One region of the Nocardia sp. NPDC060259 genome, then DNA from elsewhere that is predicted to be linked to it. Evidence: predicted binding sites of a transcription regulator. Region 1 holds the regulator's gene; the other holds the start of a gene.
What was found. Region 1 encodes HspR, which represses chaperone genes until heat shock. Its sites were predicted from a motif close to ANNTGAGTNNNNNNNACTCANNT; they were not measured.

Region 1 (7,210 bases):
TGCTCGTCGGCCTCGGTGAATTCGGCATCATCGCGGTCCTGCCGCTGTGGATGCAGTTCGCCCTCGACTACACCGCCCTGCAGGCGGGCCTGGCCCTGGTGCCGCTCGCGATCGGCAGTTTCGTCGCCAGCGGCGCGAGCTTCTCGATGACCGCGTCGGTCTCGGCGCTGGGTCAGGTCAGGAGCGGCTTGCTACTGGAAGCCGCCGGTCTCGCCCTGCTCGGGCTGTTCGCCGCGGCCGACAGCAGCTGGTGGTCGATCGCCGTCGCCTTGTTCGTCTACGGTATCGGCGTCGGCTTCGCCACCGCCCAGGTCACCAATGTCGTGCTCGCCGACGTCCCCGCCGAGAGCGCCGGGCAGGGGTCGGGAATCCAGAGCGCCGCACGCGAACTCGGCTCGGCCCTCGGGATCGCCGTCCTCACCACCGTCTTCTTCAGCACCCTCGGAACCGGCCTGCGCGACCGCCTGACCGATACGGGACTGTCCGAATCCGAGGCACACCAGCTGACGTCGACAGTCACCGACAGCGCCGGATCGGTGATCCCGGCCCTCGCGGAAGACGCGCTCCCCGTCGCCGAGGCGGCCAGGGGAGCCATGGCGGCGGGTATCGAGGTGTCGAGCTACCTGTGCGCGGGCCTACTCGTCCTCGCCTTGGCGACAACCGCCTTCGTCGAACCCGCGCGAAACGGCATGAACGATCCGTCACGATCGCGCATCAGCCGCCGCAGTTGAGCGCGGTCGTGGCAAGAATGGCCCGGGGGCGGGAAAGATTTTTCGGGTGGCGGGAATGAATCGCCGCAGCTACCGGTTGTGCTGATCAACGACGTTGAGTGTGATGGACTCAAGTTCGGGTTGACGCCCGGAGGCCTCGGAAGGCAGGATTGAGCCCACCCCACTCAGCGTTGCTGAGACTATTGCCCCAAGTACGTCACACAGGAGGAAATCACTATGGCTCGTGCGGTCGGAATCGACCTCGGGACCACGAACTCGGTCGTCGCCGTTCTCGAAGGCGGCGAGCCGGTCGTCGTCGCGAACTCGGAAGGCTCGCGCACCACCCCTTCGGTCGTCGCGTTCGCGAAGAACGGCGAGGTCCTCGTCGGCCAGCCTGCGAAGAACCAGGCCGTCACCAACGTCGACCGCACCATCCGCTCGGTCAAGCGCCACGTCGGCACCGACTGGAGCACCGAGATCGACGGCAAGAAGTACACCTCGCAGGAGATCTCCGCGCGCACGCTGATGAAGCTGAAGCGCGACGCCGAGGCCTACCTCGGTGAGGAGATCACCGACGCGGTCATCACCGTCCCGGCCTATTTCGAAGACGCCCAGCGTCAGGCCACCAAGGAAGCGGGCCAGATCGCCGGCCTGAACGTGCTGCGCATCGTCAACGAGCCCACCGCGGCCGCGCTCGCGTACGGCCTGGACAAGGGCGACAAAGAGCAGACCATCCTGGTCTTCGACCTCGGTGGCGGCACCTTCGACGTCTCGCTGCTGGAAATCGGCGAGGGCGTCGTCGAGGTCCGCGCGACCTCCGGTGACAACCACCTCGGTGGCGACGACTGGGACGAGCGCGTCGTGACCTGGCTGGTCGACAAGTTCAAGGCCAGCTCGGGCATCGACCTGACCAAGGACAAGATGGCGCTGCAGCGTCTGCGCGAGGCCGCCGAGAAGGCGAAGATCGAGCTGTCCTCCAGCCAGAGCACCTCGATCAACCTGCCCTACATCACCGTCGACGCGGACAAGAACCCGCTGTTCCTCGACGAGCAGCTGACCCGCGCCGAGTTCCAGAAGATCACCTCCGATCTGCTGGATCGCACCCGCGCGCCGTTCCAGTCCGTCATCAAGGACGCGGGCATCAACGTGGCCGACATCGACCACGTCGTGCTCGTCGGTGGCTCCACCCGTATGCCCGCCGTCTCCGACCTGGTCAAGGAACTGACCGGTGGCCGCGAGCCGAACAAGGGCGTGAACCCGGACGAGGTCGTCGCCGTCGGCGCCGCCCTGCAGGCCGGTGTGCTCAAGGGTGAGGTCAAGGACGTCCTGCTGCTCGATGTCACCCCGCTGTCGCTGGGCATCGAGACCAAGGGTGGCGTGATGACCAAGCTCATCGAGCGCAACACCACCATCCCGACCAAGCGCTCGGAGACCTTCACCACGGCCGACGACAACCAGCCGTCCGTGCAGATCCAGGTCTTCCAGGGTGAGCGCGAGATCGCCTCGCACAACAAGCTGCTCGGCTCCTTCGAGCTGACCGGCCTGCCCCCGGCCCCGCGTGGCGTGCCGCAGATCGAGGTCACCTTCGACATCGACGCCAACGGCATCGTGCACGTGACCGCCAAGGACAAGGGCACCGGCAAGGAAAACAAGATCAAGATCCAGGACGGCTCGGGCCTGTCCAAGGAAGAGATCGACCGGATGGTCAAGGACGCCGAGGCGCACGCCGCCGAGGACAAGGCCCGCCGCGAGGAGGCCGAGACCCGCAACCAGGCCGAGTCGCTGGTCCACCAGACCGAGAAGTTCATCAAGGACAACGAGGACAAGGTGCCCGCGGACGTGAAGTCCAAGGTCGAGGCGGCCATCGCCGAGGCCAACACGGCACTCGCCGGTACCGACATCGCCGCGGTGAAGTCCGCCGTGGAGAAGCTGGCCACCGAGTCGCAGGCCCTTGGCCAGGCGCTCTACGAGGCCGGCGCCGCCGAGGGCCAGTCCGGTAACGGCGCGGGTCCGAGCCAGGCCGACGACGACCAGGTCGTCGACGCCGAGGTTGTCGACGAGCCGGTGGACACGGAGAAGAAGTGACCGAGGCCAACTCCGAGCAGGAGCTGATCGAAGACATCGTCGAAGACACCGAGACAGACTCCGCCGCCGAGGTGGCGGAGCCCTCCGGTGACGGCGAGGCCGAGGCGCCGGTCAGCGACGAGCTGGCCGAGCGCACCGCCGACCTGCAGCGGTTGACCGCGGAATACGCGAACTACCGCCGCCGGGTCGAGCGGGATCGTCAGGCCAACATCGACGCGGCCAAGGCCGTGGTGGTGACCGAGTTGCTCGGTGTGCTCGACGATCTGGACCGCGCCAGGGCGCACGGCGACCTGGAGACCGGCCCGCTCAAGGCCGTCGCCGACAAGCTCGAGACCGCGCTCACGAAGCAGGGTCTGGTCGAGTTCGGTGCGATCGGTGACCCGTTCGACCCGACGCTGCACGAGGCAGTGCAGCACGAGGGTTCGGGCGCCGACCCGGTCATCGGCGTTGTGATGCGCAAGGGCTATCGGTTCGGCGAACGGGTGCTTCGGCACGCGCTGGTCGGGGTAACCGATGCCGAGGCCGTGGGGGCATCGGATTCGGATGCCGACGGCGACGACCAATAGGAACGCGAGAGGAGGAGATGCTCGGTGAGCCAACGGGAGTGGATCGAAAAGGACTTCTACAAGGAGCTGGGTGTCTCCTCCGGCGCCTCGCAGGACGAGATCAAGAAGGCCTACCGCAAGCTCGCTCGTGACCTGCACCCGGACTCCAACCCGGGTGACACCAAGGCCGAGGAGCGGTTCAAGGCGGTCAGCGAGGCCAATGCCGTGCTGTCGGATCCGGCCAAGCGCAAGGAGTACGACGAGACGCGCCGCCTGTTCGCCGGCGGTGGCGGTCGCGGTTACGGCGGCGGGTTCACACCCGGTGCGGGCGGCGGCTTCTCGCAGGACTTCAACATCGGTGACATCTTCGGTCAGGCCGGTGGCGCAGGCGCACCCGGCGACGGCGGCCTCGGCGATCTGCTCGGCGGGCTGTTCAACCGGGGTGGCGCGCGCGGTTCGAGCCGTCCGCGCCGTGGCGCCGATGTGGAGACCGAGACGACGCTGGGCTTCCGCGAGGCGGCCCAGGGTGTCACCGTCCCGCTGCGGATGACCAGTCCGTCGCCGTGCACCACGTGTCATGGCAGCGGCGCCAAGCCGGGCACCAGCCCGCGGGTGTGTCCGCACTGCAACGGTTCCGGCGTGGTCAGCCGTAATCAGGGCGCGTTCGGTTTCAGCGAGCCCTGCGACGACTGCCGCGGCACCGGGTCGATCATCGACGACCCGTGCACCGACTGCTCGGGCACCGGCATCCAGAACCGCACCCGCACCATCACCGTGCGTATCCCGCCCGGTGTCAGTGACGGGCAGAAGATCCGGTTGGCCGGGCAGGGCGAAGCCGGCCTGCGTGGAGCGCCCTCCGGCGATCTCTACGTGACCGTGCACGTCAGCCAGGACAAGGTGTTCGGCCGCCAGGGCGACGACCTGACCCTGGTGCTCCCGGTGAGCTACAGCGAATTGGTGCTGGGGACAACTGTTTCCGTGCCGACGCTGGACGGCCGGGTCGGCGTGAAGGTGCCGCCGGGCACCGCCGACGGGCGTATCCTGCGGGTACGCGGTCGCGGTGTGCCCAAGCGCGGCGCGGCGGGCGGCGCCGGTGACCTGCTGGTCACGGTGAAGGTCGCGGTTCCGCAGAATCTGGACTCCGACGCCACCGATGCGCTCAAGCGCTATCAGGAGGCGGAGAAGGCCGGTGGCTTCGATCCGCGTGCGGGATGGGCGGGTGCTTGATGTCCGATAGTCCGAAGTCCGCGTCGGGTGGGACCTCGCGTGCCGAGTTCTTCATGATCTCGGTGGCGGCTCAGCTGGCGGGTATGCACGCGCAGACGTTGCGTACGTATGACCGGCTGGGTTTGGTCACCCCCCAACGCACTTCGGGTGGCGGACGCCGTTACTCGACCCGCGACGTCGAGCTGCTGCGCGAGGTGCAGCGGCTGTCGCAGGACGAGGGTGTCAACCTCGCGGGCATCAAGCGCATCATCGAGCTCACCAATCAGGTCGAGGCGCTGCAGCAGCGCGTCGAGGAGATGAGCGCGGAGCTGGAGCAGTTGCGGGCGGGCTACCGGCCCGACCTGTCGCCGCCCCAGCGCAGCACCGCGCTCGTGGTGTGGCAGCCGCGGCACCGGCGGTAGGGTTCCACGATTCGCCCGAGCCCCTGGTTCGCGATCCGCTCCGGCGGACGCGGGCCGGGGGCTCGTTCGTGCCCGGTCAATCCCCGGCGATCGGCTGGTGACTATCCAGCAACCTACTTATTCGCGATCTTGGCCGGGGCTTGTGGGGCCGCAGGGCTCTGAGGTGGGCGTATATCTCGGGATCATCACGAAAGGTTGCTGATAGGACGCTGAATTCGGCTCGATCGGAGGCTAATTCCCTCCCGTCGACCAGCCACTCCGGCACACCCTCCTCGCGTGTCGTGGCACGGCGCGTCGGGCCGGAGAGATTGGGTCCGTAGCGGAAAGGTCGCTCTACCAGGCACATTGGGTCGCTATTGCCGCAATTGCCGGGAAGATCGGAGAATCTTGAGGTCATGTTCACCCAAGATTCACGGTCCACTGGTATGTTTTTAGCTGGTACTGAACAGGTACCGCCCGGTTTTAAACGAATTACATGCGTGATGTTTAAGAGTACGATTCCTAAGCTGGCAAACCTCGCCTAGACTTCTCGCATCGGCTGCTGACGAGTGTCCTCCCCAGCCCGTCACTCGCCGGCGCGGCTAGCGTTCGATGGCGAAACGAGGTTGTGACACATATGGATTCGCGGACTGTCGCTTTGATCCGTACTACGTTCAAGGCGGTTGCTGCGGAAGACGGTGGGCCCGAGAAGCTAGCCAGGTCGTTCTACTCGATCCTGTTCACGGACTATCCAGGCATCCGTGACTACTTCCCGGCGGCCATGGATTCCCAGCGTGAACGGCTCGTCTCGGCGATCGGCTACGCGCTGGACCGGCTGGAAGAACCCGACAAGCTGCTGCCGTTCCTCGCCCAGCTCGGGCGCGACCACCGCAAGTACGGTGTGCAGCCGGCCCACTATGTCGCGGTGGCCAACTCGCTGAAGTCGGCCATGCGCCAGTTCGCGGGCACCGAGATGTGGACCGACGAGGTCGCCACCGCCTGGGACGAGGGCCTGGCCACCATCAGCGGCGCGATGATCAGCGCCGCCGACAAGGAGACGACACCCGCCGCGTGGTCGGCGACCGTGGTCGAACGCCGCGAGGTGCTGCGCAACCTGGCCGTCATCCGCGTTCAGCTCGACCAGCCGATGCAGTACGCGGCGGGCCAGTACCTCAGCGTGCAGATACCGGCGCGGCCGCGGATGTGGCGCTACCTCTCCCCGGCCAACCCCGCGAATGCCAACGGCGAGATCGAGTTCCATGTTCGCAGCGTGCTCGGCGGCTGGGTCAGCCCGTCCATGGTCTCGCACACCGCCGTCGGTGACCAGTGGCTGCTCGGTTCACCGCTCGGCGGCCTCGGTGTGCCGCGCAACACCAAGCGCAAGATGCTGATGGTCGGCTGCGGCACCGGCATCGCGCCGCTGCGCGCCCAGATCATGGCGATGGCCCAGCGCCGGGTCAACCCGAAGGTCCACCTGTTCGTCGGCGGCCACCACCCGTGCGACCTCTACGACCTACAGGTCCTGAGCCAGCTGGCCATGGCCAACAAGTGGCTCTCGGTCACCCCCGTCACCGAGAGCGACGAGAACCCCTGGTGGTACTACGAGTCCGGCGAACCGCAGGGCGACCTGCCCGGCCTGGAACCGCGAATGACCGGCCAGATCGGCAAGGTCGTCGCCAGCTACGGCTCGTGGGCGGATCGCGATGTGCAGATCGTCGGATCGCCATCGATGGTGCAGACCACCAAGTTCCGCCTGATGGCGGCGGGCACCCAGGCCAAGTCGATCCGCCACGACCCACTGTTCTGAGCGCGCGCCCCCGCGCCGTGAATCGACCTGTCGGTTCGCTTCGTCCTGGTTAGAGTGGTCTGACGAGGATGATCACAGTGAGGGAGGGCGGATCGATGGATGACGTTGTGCTGGTGATCAATTCCGGGGGGCGTCGCGACGCCGAGTGGCTGGACGAGGTGACCGGCGAGCTACAGACCGATCTGTCCGAGATCGGTGGACTACACGTCAGCCGGGTGACGACCGCCGCGGCGGACGGCCAGAAGTCTGGCGCCGTCGAGCAGATCGGTCAGCTGCTGGTGTCCAGCGGGACGATCGGTGCCGTGGTGTGGTCGATTCGGGATGTCAGCCTCAGGTTCCTGGAGCGAACCAAGGCGGATTCGATCACGATCAAGAAGGGTGATCGAGAGGTGACCATCGTCCGCCCGGGCATGGCCCAGGTCGACAATGCCATCGAGAAGTTCGGCGACCTGCTGG
Region 2 (7,210 bases), on a different contig from region 1:
GCGAAGTCGTCGGTCTCGCACGCGACCACCTCACCGGTGAGGTCGATACCGGGCACGATCGGGTAGTTGCGCACCACGCCGCCGCGCGGGGTGATCGCGAGGAGGTCTTTGTAGTTGGCACTCGAGTAGTGGACCTTGATCGTCACCTCGCCGCTGCCGAGGAAATCCTCCCCGACCTGCTCACGAGCGAGCACGATCTGGCCGTCGTTCTCCCGGGCAACCATCGCGGAGTAATCCATGGATCAGAGCATACGAGGCGAACCACCCCCACGGGCAGCGCACAACTTCCTGGACAGGCGATCACGAGTCGGGGTGGGCTCGGGGGTGGTCAGGGGTGCTCGGGTGGGAGGAGTTCGAGGCGAACGCCGAGGAGGCGGACCGGGCGGTCGAGGTCGAAGCGGTCGATGATCGCCAGGGCGGTGTCGACGATGGTGGGGACGTCATCCGTCGGCGCGGGGAGTTTCTGCTGCTTGCTGCGGGTGTAGAAGGTCTTGGTGCGGACGGTGACCGAGACGCGGGTGCTGATCCGCTGATGCTCGATCATCTCCTCGGCGACCTCGGTGGCCAGTCTCGCCACCTCGCGGCGGATCTCGTCCGGCTCGGTGAGATCGTGCGGGAAGGTCTCGGACTTGCTGCGGCCCACCGGGATTCGCGGGGTGGTCGTGAGCTCGGTGTCGCCTTTGCCGTGGCCGAGGACCCACAGGTAGGGCCCGGTGGTGGGGCCGAATTCGGCGGCGAGGCGCTGCCGGTCGGCGGCCATCAGGTCGGCGACGGTGGCGATGTCGATGGCGGCGAGGCGCTGCGCGATCCTGGCGCCGACGCCCCACAGCGCGTCGGTGGGACGATGACCCATCAGCTCGGTCCAGTTGGCCGCGGTGAGCTCGAAGACGCCGGCCGCCGCGCCGGGGTCGTGTTCGGGCTCGGCGGAGGACTTGCCCGCCGACTTGGCGAAACCGGTGGCCAGTTTCGCGGTGAGCTTGTTGTCGCCGATGCCGACCGAGCAGGTCAGGCCGAGTTCGACGACGGCGCTGCGGATTTCGGCGGCCAGCGGCCATGGGTCGCCGTCGGTGGCGACGAACGCCTCGTCCATGCCCCACACCTCGACCGCGCCGGCCACCCGGCCAAGGGTCGCCATGATCTCGTCGGAGGCTTCCTCGTAGGCGGCCATGTCCACCGGCAGGAACACACCGTCGGGGCACTTGCGCTGCGCCATCTTCAACGGCATGCCGGCGCGCAGGCCGTAGGCCCTGGCCGGGTAGGACGCGCAGGTGACGACCTTGCGCGGCTGGTCGGGATCGCCGGTACCGCCGACGATGACCGGCTGTCCGCGCAGCTCAGGGCGACGCCGGAATTCCACCGCCGCCTGGAACTGGTCGAGATCGACATGCAGCAGCCACTGGGGCACGGTTGAAGTATTACCGCACGGTACCGACAAACCGCCGCAACCTGGCGCTGACGGGTGCGGCACTGAGGTAATCGCCGCACCGGCCGGATGGCAATATCCGTAGCGCGCCAACCGATGTCACGACAGAGCTCGAAGAACGGAACACCCGATGCCGACCGAAGCCACCACCCTCGACCTCGACCTGGCCCGCCAGGTATTAGCCGCGCAGCCGTTCGCGCGCCTCGTCGGCACCGAACTGACCGAATTCGGGGACGGTGCGGCCACGCTGGTCATCGAGATCCAGCCTGAACACGGTCAGCAGTTCGGTTTCGTGCACGGTGGGGTGCTCGCCTACGCGGCGGACAACGCGCTGACCTTCGCCGCGGGCACCGTCCTCGGCCCCAACGTCCTGACCGGCGGCTTCACCATCACCTACCTGCGCCCGGCCATGGGCGAGCGGCTGCGCATCCACGCCACCGTCCTCGGCGCCACCCGCCGTCAGGCGGTCACCCACTGCGATGTCTACGCCGAGACCGAGGGCGAGGAGCCGATCCTGTGCGCGGTCGCGCAGGGAACGACCCGGCGCGTGGAGAAGGATCTCGCCCCGTCCGCAGCCGACGACGCCGACGAAGACCCGGAATTCGACGACGACGCCGACTTCGACGACGAGTTCGGGGAGGAGCAGGACAGCTTCGAGACCGATCAGCTGCCGGTCATCACCGTCAGTCCGGACGAAGCGCCGCAGTTGCCGCCCACGGTCAGCCGGTAGAGCTACTGGCGTAATCGTGCAATCCGGCTCGCTGCAGTCAGATATCTGACCGCGGAGACGCGAAATGCACGATTACGCCAGTGTGACGATCTAGGCCGTGTACGCCAGCTTCTCGGCCGCAGGCTCGGCGATCGGCTCGATGGCGTAGGCCAGGATCTCGGCCACGTCGGCGACGGGACGGACATCCAGGGCGGCCAGCACTTCCGCCGGGACCTCGTCGAGGTCCGGTTCGTTGCGGGCCGGGATGAAGACCGTCTTCAGGCCCGCTCGCTGGGCGGCGAGCAGCTTCTGCTTCACGCCGCCGATCGGCAGGACACGGCCGTTCAGCGTGACCTCACCGGTCATGCCGACATCACCGCGCACCTGGCGATCCAGGGCCAGCGACACCAGGGCGGTCACCATGGTGACGCCCGCCGATGGTCCGTCCTTGGGCACCGCACCCGCAGGGAAGTGGATGTGGATATTGCGGTCGAGGACCTTCGGTTCGATGCCGATCTCCTCCAGGTGCGAGCGCACGTAGGTGAGGGCGATCTGCGCCGACTCCTTCATGACGTCGCCGAGCTGGCCGGTGAGGGTGAGCGAACGCTCGCCCTCGGCGGCATTGGCCTCGATGTAGAGGACATCGCCGCCTGCACCGGTGACCGCGAGGCCGGTCGCCACGCCGGGGACCGCGGTGCGTTCCACCGAGTCCGGGGTGAACCGGGGACGGCCCAGGTAGTCGGTCAGGTTGTCGACGTCGACGGTCAGACCCGTTGCCGCGCTGTCGTATCCGAGCGACGGATCGTAGCCGAGACCGATGTCGATCACGTCGGCGCCGGAAGCGGGCGCGTCACCTCCGGACAGCTTGGTCGCCGCCTTGCGCAGCGCCTTGGCGACCAGCCGCTCCATCTGGCGCACACCGGCTTCCCTGGTGTAGTTCGCCGCGATCTCGCGCAGGGCCGCATCGGTGATCGAAACCTCCTGCGCGGTCAGGGCATTGCGTTCCAGCTGCCGAGGCACCAGGAAGTCGCGGGCGATGGCCACCTTGTCGGCTTCGGTGTAGCCGTCGACGGTGATGAGCTCCATCCGGTCGAGCAGCGGGCCGGGGATGGTATCCATGACATTGGCCGTCGCGATGAACAGCACGTTCGACAGGTCGAGGTCCAGATCCAGGTAGTGGTCGCGGAAGGTGTGGTTCTGCGCGGGGTCGAGGACCTCGAGCAGCGCCGCCGCCGGATCACCGCGGAAGTCGGAGCCGACCTTGTCGATCTCGTCCAGCAGGACAACGGGATTCATCGAACCCGCCTCCTTCACCGCACGCACGATCCGGCCGGGCAGCGCGCCGACGTAGGTGCGGCGGTGGCCGCGGATCTCGGCCTCGTCGCGCACGCCGCCGAGGGCGACGCGAACGAACTTGCGGCCCAGCGCCTTCGCGACCGATTCACCCAGCGAGGTCTTGCCGACACCGGGCGGACCGACCAGCACGAGCACCGCGCCCGAGCCACGTCCGCCGACGACATCGAGCCCGCGCGAGGCCCGGCGCGCACGCACCGCCAGGTACTCGACCATGCGGTCCTTCACCTCGTCCAGGCCGTGGTGATCGGCGTCGAGCACGGCACGCGCGGCCGGGACATCGGTGCTGTCTTCGGTTTTCACCGTCCACGGCAGGTCGAGCACGGTGTCGAGCCAGGTGCGGATCCAGCCCGATTCGGGGCTCTGATCGCTGGCGCGCTCCAGCCTGCCGACCTCGCGCAGCGCCTCGGCGCGCACGTTCTCGGGCAGGTCGGCGTTCTCCACGCGGGTGCGGTAGTCGTCGGCGCCGTCGGGTTCGTCCTCGCCGAGTTCCTTGCGGATGGCGTTGAGCTGCTGACGCAGCAGGAACTCGCGCTGGCTCTTCTCCATGCCCTCGCGGACATCCTCGGAGATCTTGTCGGTGACCTCGACCTCGGCGATGTGGTCTGTGATCCACTCGATCTGCTTGGTCAGCCGGACGGCGACGTCCGGGGTCTCCAGCAGCTCGCGCTTCTGCTCGTCGGACAGGTACGGCGCGTAGCCGGCCGTGTCGGCGATGGCGTCCGGATTGTCGAGCTGGTTGACGATGTCGATGATCTGCCACGCCTCGCGCCGCTGCAGCACCGCGACGACCAGCTTCTTGTATTCGGCGGCCAGTTCGGTGGTCCGCGCGTCGGCCGCCACCTCCTCGACGACCTCGGCCTCCACCCACAGGGCGGCGCCGGGCCCGGTCACGCCGTGCCCGATCCGCGCCCTGCGCTCGGCCTTGAGCACGGCGGCGGGAGCGCCACCGCGCATGCGCCCGACCTGCTCGATCGAGGCGACGACGCCGTAGGAGGCGTACCCCTCGTCCAGCCGCGGCGCGACGAGCACGGCACCGGTCTTCCCGGCCTGCGCGGCGTCGATGGCGGCCTGCGCCGACTCGTCCAATTCGATGGGCACGACCATGCCCGGCAGCACGATCGGATCGGTGAGGAACAGCACCGGCAGGTTCTGAGCTGTAGTCATGTCGACCCTTCCAAAGTTGAGCTTTGCTGACTCAACCCACCGCCCCACCGGTTTGTTCCTGCCGGGCCGGTCGTTCACCGACGGCGAACGCAACACGGCCTCCCCGGGTGATCCGGGGAGGCCGCGCTGTGCAGGGGAACCGAGCTAGAGGTTCGTGGAGCGGAGCTGTTCGGTGGGCGGGTCGTAGGTGCGACGCGCGGTGGAACCGCCTGCGCTCATGACGCCGAGGACGGCGCCCGCGATGAGCAGGATCGCGGCGAGGATGCCCAGGATGATCGGCAGGGTCTTGCCGAACAGGTCGAGCCTGTCGAGGCTCTCCTGGGTGACGGCCATCTGCGAGTCGATGGTCTCCTCGTCGAAGACCAGGTGCGACTTCAGGGCGGTGACATCGACCTGGTTGGCGCTGCGGCCGTAGTACAGGTGGATGGACTCGCCGCCCTTGAGGACCGCGCCGGTCCGCGGCTCGACCCACAGGTCGCGGGTGTTGGTGTAGAAGCGGGTCATCGTGACCGGCTCGTCGCCCTCGAGGCCCCACTTGGCGGCGGGGAGGGTGAGCTTGTTGGTCGCGGCGGGGACCACGTCGTTCATGTTCGTCACCGGGATGGTCTGCCGGAAGTGGTAGACCGGCACGCCGTTGATCTCGGCTTCCTCGACGAAGTCGATGGGCCGGGTCGAGCGGGCGTTGGTGTCGAAGTAGGGGTACGACTTCTTCTCGGTGCCGATCGGGAAGCGGTACTGCAGACCCTGACGGGTCAGGGCGTCGGCCACCGAGGCGCCCGACCTGTCGACGGTGACCGCGAGCGAACCGTTGGGCGAAGCGTCGACGGGCTGACCCGTCACGCGGTCGATGGTGACCCGGTCGATCGAGGCGGTCAGGATGCCGGTGTCGCCGTCGCGGTCGTCACGACGCAGGGTCTGGCCTGCCTGGACCGTCATCTCGTCGGAGCCAGAGGGCTCCTCGACGGTCAGGAAGCGCTGCGAGACGACGGGGACGTTCTTGTCGACCTTGGCCGAGCCCTCCGGCGAAGTCAGCGACCTCGCGTCCAGCACAAGGCTTTCCTCGCCCGGCACATTCTTGGCAATCGTGGTGATCCGCAGATCCAGCGGGGTCTTGGCGACCTTGCCGACGGTGTAGGTGGGAATCATGACGGCGGCGGCGAGCAGCAGCGCGCCGAGTCCGACGAGAATGCAGGCGATTATCCTGCGCCCGCTGTTCATCGGCTGCCGTACTGCACGTTGCCGAGCACAGACGAGCCCGGGTCAGCGGTGGTCTCGGGCGCTGGGATCGAATTCTGTTGCGCGCCTGCGGTGATGCCGAGCACGGCAATCACCCCGAGGATCGCGCCGGCCAGACCGCTGATCAGGCCGGGGACGGCAAACTTCATAGATCGAAACTCCAATATCCGGCGTCGGCTCAAGCGACGGAGAAGAACCCGATGGTCGGGGCGAACGAGCAGGTCCGGTCACCGTCGGCGGTGGTCGTGGTGAGCGAACCGGTGATCACCGCGGCGACCCGGCCCGAACCGGTGTCGGCGATGGCGGACAGGGTGGCCGGTCCGTCCGGGTTGATTCCGGCCGCGGTGGTGAGCGGCTGGTTGCCGGTGCGCCGGTTGTCGAGGTTGACCCACTGCACCGTCATCGGCGGGTTCTGCGCGACGGTAGGCGTTTTGGTACCCAGCGCGGTGAAGACGAAACCGGTCTGGCCCGCGGCGGGCCCCGGCGGCGGCAGCTCGGCCGGGCCGGGTACGGCCAGCGCGGTGCCGACGGAATCGGAGGTCGGGCCGATGCAGCCCTTGCCGATGGTCGGGTAGAGGAATTGCGCGATCCGCGGCCCATCGGACGGCGGGAGCTCGGGGCCACCGCCACCACTGCCGTCGAGGAAGGTGATGACCCGCTCGAGCGTCGACTTGACCTGCGCGGGGATGCCCGGCGTAGCGAGCAGCACGCGCGCCTGGGCCAGGATCGCGGCCTGCGCGCCGTCGGCGATGGGGGCGGGAGCGGAGATGGCGCTTACGATCGACGGTGCCAGCGCGGCCAGCGTCTCGGAGGGAACGTTCTCCGCGATCGCCGGGACGCTCGGCTGAGCCGCAGGCCGCGGGGCAGCCATGGTCGATGCCGGTGCGGCGAGTGAGGCACTCACCGCTAGTACGAGAGCGGACAATGCGGTCCGCGAGCCTCGGGTGCGCAGCACTGGTCAGCCGTCCTTCTTTGTGGGGATTGGTTGGAGCAGCCCGGAAGGGTAAGTGTGATCCCGGGTTTCATATACATTGGAGAGGTGACTACAGCGGACAGGCGGTATGGGGGTCGTACAGTCGTCGCGCGTAAAGCCGAACGGCGCCAGCGGTTCCTGGAAGCAGCGACGCGAATCTTCGCCGAACGCGGGTACGTCACGTGCTCGCTCGCCGAGGTGTGCGCGGCGGCCGGGCTGTCCAAGCGGCAGTTCTACGAGGAGTTCGAGACCCGCGAGGACGTGCTCATCGCGGCCTACGACCGCATCCAGGACGACGCGGCGGCCGCGGTCGCCACGGCGGTGATCGACCACTCCGACCCGGAGGCCG

Region 2: the regulator HspR is predicted to act here: its motif matches at 4,667-4,689, upstream of lon (endopeptidase La).

Annotation. Positions count from the first base shown of each region.
Region 1 is NZ_JBHXAY010000010.1:84,835-92,044, reverse strand. It holds gene ACFWF2_RS07195 (DHA2 family efflux MFS transporter permease subunit) at 1-731, shown strand, start outside; gene dnaK (molecular chaperone DnaK) at 948-2,795, shown strand; gene grpE (nucleotide exchange factor GrpE) at 2,792-3,361, shown strand; gene dnaJ (molecular chaperone DnaJ) at 3,386-4,567, shown strand; gene ACFWF2_RS07175 (heat shock protein transcriptional repressor HspR) at 4,567-4,968, shown strand; gene ACFWF2_RS07170 (globin domain-containing protein) at 5,585-6,754, shown strand; gene ACFWF2_RS07165 (hypothetical protein) at 6,850-7,210, shown strand, end outside.
Region 2 is NZ_JBHXAY010000019.1:70,762-77,971, forward strand. It holds gene ACFWF2_RS10900 (acryloyl-CoA reductase) at 1-239, opposite strand, end outside; gene ACFWF2_RS10905 (DNA polymerase IV) at 329-1,405, opposite strand; partial or broken gene ACFWF2_RS10910 (PaaI family thioesterase) at 1,554-1,976, shown strand; gene lon (endopeptidase La) at 2,244-4,652, opposite strand; gene ACFWF2_RS10920 (DUF3068 domain-containing protein) at 4,797-5,870, opposite strand; gene ACFWF2_RS10925 (DUF2613 domain-containing protein) at 5,867-6,037, opposite strand; gene ACFWF2_RS10930 (hypothetical protein) at 6,067-6,843, opposite strand; gene ACFWF2_RS10935 (TetR/AcrR family transcriptional regulator) at 6,928-7,210, shown strand, end outside.